Regions from separate parts of the Amycolatopsis sp. NBC_01307 genome, predicted to be linked through region 1. Evidence: riboswitches for the same ligand, from Rfam matches in the RefSeq annotation. Region 1 holds a riboswitch; the other holds the start of a gene.

Region 1 (3,402 bases):
CTGGCCAGCGACGACGCCAGCTTCATCACGGCGTCGCAGTTCCTGGTGGACGGCGGCATCTCCGGCGCGTACGTCACCCCGATCTAACGGCGCTTGCGGTTCCCGGCGGGTTTCTCGCCGGGGAACCACGCCTTCTTGAGGCCGTACACCTCCCGCAGGTACTTCCACGCGGCGTTGAGCGACTTCCGCTCGGCGGCGACTCGCGCTTCCCGGCGGCGAAGCACGCGGACCGCGGTTTCGGCGGCGAGGAACGCCCCGGCGGCGAAGGTGAGCACGCCGACGATCAGGGTCAGGGCGAGGACGGTGGTGGTCATGCTCACCAGCGTCGACGTGGTGCGGGCGGTTTGTCCCTGCGCAAAGCTAGCGGGTTTCGTTAGCTTTGTGAGGTGACGCACTGGCGCGCCGACGAGTGGGCGGAAGCGGTCCGGGCCGGGATCCGGGCGCGGGGGCTCTCCTTCGACGAGGCCGCGCGGCGGATCGGCGTGCCGACGTCCACCCTGCGCAGCTGGGTCGAGCACCGGCACGCGCCGAAGGTGACCGTCTTCGACCACTGGGCGCAGCTCGCCGAGGTCACCGGGCTCGGCGAGGCCGAGCTGCTCCGCGTCGCCGGTGTGCTGCCCGAGTCGCTGGCCACGCCGGTGCACGTCGCGCAGGCCGCGAAGTCGCTGCGGGAAGGCATCGAGCGGGCCGGGGACTTCCTGCGGCAGGCCACCGCGCTCGTCTACTCCTCGCCCGGCACGCAGGTGGCGAACGCGATCGCCGCGTCGCCGATCGACTGGGAGATGCGGATTCGCTCGGCCACCCGCGGCGACGAGATCCGCGTCACCTACCACCACTACGTCGGGATCGTGCCGCCCCGCGACTTCCCGCATTCCGACGCCGAAGCGCGCCGGATCATCGAACGCGAGATCCTCGGCGGGCTCTGGCAGCCGCTCGGGCTGTACTGGCGGGTCGCCGAGCCGCACGACTGGGACGACCCGCCGCGGCTGGTGATCCAGGTGCCCGAGCAGGAGGCGTCCCGCCCGCCGTCACCGTCGCCGCCGTTCGTGACGGCGCCGCCGGTCGTGGTGCTGTCGCCGATCTGGGGTTACGGCGAGCTGCTCGCGTCGCTGGTCGCGGACGGCCTCGGGTTCGGCAACGTCGACTTCCGCTACTTCGGCCTCCCGGACGCGATGGCCGGCCGGCTCCGGATCACCGCGCGCGAGCTGGCCGAGCCGGCGCCGCGGCTGGTGCACGCGGTGCCGCCGATCATGCTGCTGCACGGCCTCGAGGTGCCGGACCTGACCGGACGGCTCCCGGTCGTGGTCCGCTACGGCCCGCGGATGCGCGCCCGCGCCGCCCGGATCTACCGCGAGCCGCTGCTCGAGGCGGGGTTCGCCGACCCGGCGGAAGGCGCCCGCGCGATCGAGACGGCCGTCGACGCGGTGGTCGCCCGGCTGCCGGGGGAGTACTTCGAGGTGGTCCTGGACGACACGGACGTCTTCGACGGCGACCGGCCGTCCCTGGACCGGCTCAACGACTCGGTGGCGTGGCTCGCGGAGCAGGTGGTGGAGCACGTCCTGCTGGGCGCGGGCCTACCACCGGTCCCGCTGGGCGGGCCGTTGAAACGGCTGGTGCTGCCCTCGGGCCGGGTCCGCCGCCCACCGGCGCTGGCTAGCGCGGTCACCCGCCGGGTCGCCGGCCGCTGATCCCGTTCGGGCCAGGGGCGGTCGAGGCGGGCTCGAGGGCCGGTGTGGTGTTGGCCGGGTGAAGTAGACGGGGGTTGAACCCGGCAGGTACGGTAGCCGCCATAACTGCAGATCGGGCCGTCGAGCCGAGGCGGGAGAGCCCTCACGAAGTCAGTGGGGCACCGAAGGAGCAAACTCCCCGGAATCTCTCAGGTACCTGCTACCGCTTCGTGCGAGGCCACTCTGGAAAGCAGGCGCACCCGCGCCTCACCCAAGGTGAAAGCCGTGTCTGACACGGTGAAACTCTCAGGTGCCATGACAGAGGGGGAGTTCCCAGCGCACCGTTGTGTCCGGTGCCCGGCCCGAGGAGCTCCCGATCACCTCTACGCAGTTCGACGCCCGCCACATCGGCCCCTCCGAGGCCGAACGCGCCAAGATGCTCGCCGAGTGCGGCTACGGATCCCTCGACGCGCTGCTCGAAACGGCCGTGCCGAGTGCGATCCGCGTCACTCGCGACCTGGTCCTGCCGCCCGCCGCGTCCGAAGAGGACGCCACCGCGGAGCTGCGCGCGCTCGCCGCGCGTAACCGGCCGATGACGCAGATGATCGGGCTCGGCTACTCCGACACCGTCACCCCCGGCGTGATCCGGCGCAACGTCCTCGAGAACCCCGCCTGGTACACGGCCTACACGCCGTACCAGCCGGAAATCTCGCAGGGCCGCCTCGAAGCGCTGCTCAACTTCCAGACGATGGTCGCCGACCTGACCGGGCTGGCCACCGCGAACGCGTCCCTGCTCGACGAGTCGACCGCCGTCGCCGAGGCCGTCACGCTGATGCGCCGCGCGTCCAAGTCGAAGTCGAACAAGGTCGTCCTCGACGCCGAGTGCCTGCCGCAGACCATCGCCGTCGTGCGGACCCGCGTCGAGGCGCTGGGCATCGAGGTCGAGGTCCGCGACCTGCTCACCGGGCTGCCCGAGGACTTCTTCGGCGTCGTCGTCCAGTACCCCGGCGCGTCCGGCGTGCTGCGCGGCCGCGGTTTCTACCACGCGATCTCCGAGTCGGCGAAGGCCGCGGGCGCGCTGTTCACCGTCGCCGCCGACCTCCTCTCGCTGACGCTCATCACCTCGCCCGGCGAGTTCGGCGCCGACGTCGCCGCCGGGTCGACGCAGCGCTTCGGCGTCCCGCTCGGCTACGGCGGCCCGCACGCCGGGTTCATGTCGGTCCGCGCCGGGCTCGAGCGCTCGCTGCCCGGGCGCCTGGTCGGCGTCTCGGTCGACGCCGACGGCAACCCGGCCTACCGCCTCGCGCTGCAGACGCGTGAGCAGCACATCCGCCGCGAGAAGGCGACGTCCAACATCTGCACCGCGCAGGTCCTCCCGGCCGTGCTGGCCGCGATGTACGCGGTCTACCACGGCCCGGACGGCCTCAAGCGGATCGCCCAGCGCGTCCACGGCCTGGCCGCGGGCTTCGCCGACGCGCTGCGCAAGACCGGCGTCGAGGTCGTGCACGAGTCCTTCTTCGACACCGTCGTCGCGCACGTCCCGGGTCAGGCGGCCGACGTCCACGTCGCCGCCCGCGCGGCCGGCGTCAACCTCGGCCACGTCGACGCCGACCACGTCCGCGTCGCCTTCGACGAGGTCAGCACCCCCGCGATCACCGCCAAGGTCCTCAAGGCCTTCGGCGTCGAAGAGGACGCGCGGGACGGCGTCGCGCTGCCGAACGGCCTCGCCCGCGAG
Region 2 (3,402 bases), 3.7 Mb from region 1:
TCGACCGGGCCCTCGCGGATCAGGGAGCGGTGGCCCTGACGAACGTGTCCGCGACCTCGCGGCCGTAGAGCTCCAGGTCCAGCGCGGGGTCGGCCGCGTAGGCCGCCGCCACGCCGTCGATCGCCTGGGCGATCGACATCGCCATCACCTCGGGCGTGAACGCGCCGAACGTGCCCTCGGCCTGGCCCTGCTTGAGCTGGCGGGCCAGGCCGTGCACCCGCAGGTCGTCGACCAGGACCTTCGTCATCACCCAGCCCTCGGCGTCGTCGGTGTTGGCGGCCATCTCCGTCAGCACCCGCACGCAGTCCGGGTAGGCCCGCAGGAACGCGATCGACGTCTCGATGTGCGCCCGCAGGTAGCCGGCGCGGTCGGCCGGGTCCAGATCGCCGCCGGTGCGCTCCTTGAGGAACTCGTTCTTCGTCTCGACGACCGTGCTGAGCACCGCCTGCATCAGCCCGGCCTTGTTGGTGAAGTGGTAGGAGATCATCCGGGTGCTGCTCAGCCCGGCGCGTTCGCGGATCTTGGCGAACGTGGCCTTGCGGTAGCCGAGGTCGTTGATGACGCCGATCGTCGCGCCGAGGATCTGCGCGCGGCGGGCGGCCTCGGTCACGCTGAGGCCCATCTCGGCCATGAGTTCGGTCTTTACTTGCATGAGTAAAAATTAACACGGCTGAGTAAAAGTGTCCAGGAGGTTTGAACCACTGCCTCCCGGGTACGGCGAACGGCTCAAACGCTCATCCGACCGTTGAGGCTTGCCGCGCGTCGCGTTGACCGGCCTTGCCTGGGCGCTTACCGTCGGAGGAGGTAAATCGCCACGATGTGATTCACGGTCTGGGGCCGGATCGTGGCGGTTGATCTCCGGTGGGTCCCGCTCTGGGTCCTGTCCGGCTGTCATTCGCCGGCCGCCTGGTCGGGCGAGGGGAGGCTTGCGTGGTCGAGGCTGGTTCCGAGAAGCAGCCTGTTCGGTTCGCGGCTGGCGAGCAGGGTGAACTGTTCCCCGATGACTCGCTGCCCGACGAGCTCGTCGGCTACCGGGGTCCGGCCGCGTGCCAGATCGCCGGGATCACCTACCGTCAGCTCGACTACTGGGCTCGCACGAAACTGATCGCGCCCAGCATCCGCACCGCGCACGGCTCCGGCTCCCAGCGGCTGTACTCGTTCAAGGACATCCTGGTCCTGAAGGTGGTCAAGCGGCTGCTGGACACCGGGGTCTCGCTGCAGAACATCCGGGTCGCGGTCGACCACCTGTCCGTCCGCGGGGTCCGTGACCTCGCCAAGGTCACACTGTTCTCCGACGGCACCACGGTCTACGAATGCACCTCGCCGGAGGAGATCGTCGATCTGCTCCAGGGCGGCCAGGGCGTGTTCGGCATCGCGGTCAGCGGCGCGATGCAGGAAATCAGCGGCACCATCCACGAGTTCCCGGCCGAACGCGCCGACGGCGGCATCGTCGAAGCGCACGAGCCGGACGAGCTGACCCAACGCCGCAACGCCCGCCGTACCGGGTGATCATCTCCGCGGCGGCGGGAGTAAAGTGATCCACGCAGTCGACGAAACCGCGCGGGAGAGTCCGGACCACAACCTCGAGTCCGGCGCCGAAGGAGCAAGTCCTCCCCGGAACCTCTCAGGCACCCTGGACCGCGCGGTCTAGACGCCTCTGGAAAGCGGGTCGTCAGGACACAACCTGATGGCCCCGCCGACGGTGCAAGCCCGGCTCAACCTCGGGCGAAACTCTCAGGCGCCCCTTCGGGGGTACGGACAGAGTGGGGAGGGTACGGCTTCGGGCTCGCAGGCTCGCCCGTCGCCTACCTGGTGTTTTGTGGGGGCAACCCCCACACCCCGCCCGGCGGGCTCCGCCCCCGGACCCCCGGCCGTGGTCGCGTTCGCAGGAGGCCATCGTGCAGCCGTCACTCGCCTCCCTGGAACAGGGCTTTCCCTTCGCCGACCGGCACATCGGGCCCGGTCCGGCGGAACTCCGCACGATCCTCGACGTCATCGGCGTCGCCTCCCTCGACGAACTCGCCGAGCGGGCCGTGCCCGGGTCGCTGCGCGCGTCCGCCGCGCCCCTCGACCTGCCGCCGGCCGCCACCGAAGCCCAGGTGCTCGCCGAACTGCGGGCGCTGGCCGCGCGGAACCGGCCGATGGCCCAGATGATCGGCCTCGGTTACCACGACACCGTGACCCCGTCGGTGATCCGCCGCAACGTCCTCGAGAACCCGGCCTGGTACACCGCGTACACGCCCTACCAGCCGGAAATCTCGCAGGGACGGCTCGAAGCGCTCCTCAACTTCCAGACCATGGTCGCCGACCTGACCGGCCTGCCCGTCGCGAACGCGTCCCTGCTCGACGAGGCCACCGCGGCCGCCGAAGCGATGACGCTCGTGCGCCGCGCCGGCAAGTCGGCGTCCAACCGGTTCGTCGTCGACGAGGACACCCTGCCCCAGACCCTCGCCGTGCTGCGGACTCGCGCGGAACCGCTGGGCATCGAGCTGGTCGTCGAAGACCTGTCCCAGGGGCTCACCGGGCTCGGCCTCGGCGGCGACTTCTTCGGCGTCCTGCTGTCCTGCCCGGGCGCGTCCGGCGCCGTCCGCGAGTTCGACTTCACCATCGCCGACGCCAAGAAGCACGGCGCGGCGGTGATCGTCGCCGCGGACCCCCTGTCCCTGACGCTGCTGCGGCCGCCCGGTGAGCTCGGCGCCGACGTCGCCATCGGCTCGACCCAGCGGTTCGGCGTCCCGATGGGCTTCGGCGGCCCGCACGCGGCTTACCTGGCGGTCCGCCAAGGCTTGGAGCGGCAGTTGCCCGGCCGGCTGGTCGGTGTCTCGAAGGACGAAGACGGCGCCCCGGCGTACCGGCTGGCACTGCAGACCCGGGAACAGCACATCCGCCGCGAGAAGGCGACGTCGAACATCTGCACCGCGCAGGTCCTGCTCGCCGTGATGGCCTCGATGTACGCGGTCCACCACGGCCCCGACGGCCTGCGCGCGATCGCGCTGCGCGCCCACCGGATGGCGACCGTGCTCGCGGCCGGCCTCTGCGAGGGCGGCGTCGAGGTCGTGCACGGCGAGTTCTTCGACACCGTCACCGCGGCGGTGCCGGGCCGCGCGGCCGCGGTCGTCGCGGCGGCTCGCGACCTCGGTGTGAACCTGCGGCGGATCGACGACGACCACGTCGGCGTCGCCTGCGACGAGACGACCACCCGCGAGCGGCTCTCGTTGGTGTGGAAGGCCTTCGGCGTCGCGGTGTCCGATGTGGACGGCCTGGACGAGGACACGGCGGACGCGCTCCCGGCGCCGCTGCGGCGCACGAGCGGATTCCTCACCCACCCGGTGTTCCACGCCCACCGCTCCGAAACCGCGTTGCTGCGCTACCTGCGGGAGCTGTCGGACAAGGACGTCGCGC

The links. Region 1 has a riboswitch for glycine ahead of gcvP (aminomethyl-transferring glycine dehydrogenase). Riboswitches for the same ligand answer to the same signal wherever they lie in the genome.
Region 2: linked by a shared signal. The riboswitch ahead of gcvP (aminomethyl-transferring glycine dehydrogenase) and the one ahead of gcvP (aminomethyl-transferring glycine dehydrogenase) in region 1 are both predicted to bind glycine.

The regions. Positions count from the first base shown of each region.
Region 1 covers NZ_CP108403.1:10,721,121-10,724,522, forward strand. The annotation lists gene OG439_RS48425 (3-oxoacyl-ACP reductase) at 1-87, shown strand, start outside; gene OG439_RS48430 (hypothetical protein) at 84-314, opposite strand; gene OG439_RS48435 (helix-turn-helix domain-containing protein) at 387-1,688, shown strand; glycine riboswitch at 1,810-1,903, shown strand; gene gcvP (aminomethyl-transferring glycine dehydrogenase) at 2,044-3,402, shown strand, end outside.
Region 2 covers NZ_CP108403.1:3,356,440-3,359,841, reverse strand. The annotation lists gene trxA (thioredoxin) at 1-68, shown strand, start outside; gene OG439_RS13885 (TetR/AcrR family transcriptional regulator) at 20-652, opposite strand; gene OG439_RS13880 (MerR family transcriptional regulator) at 931-1,509, shown strand; glycine riboswitch at 1,552-1,651, shown strand; gene gcvP (aminomethyl-transferring glycine dehydrogenase) at 1,899-3,402, shown strand, end outside.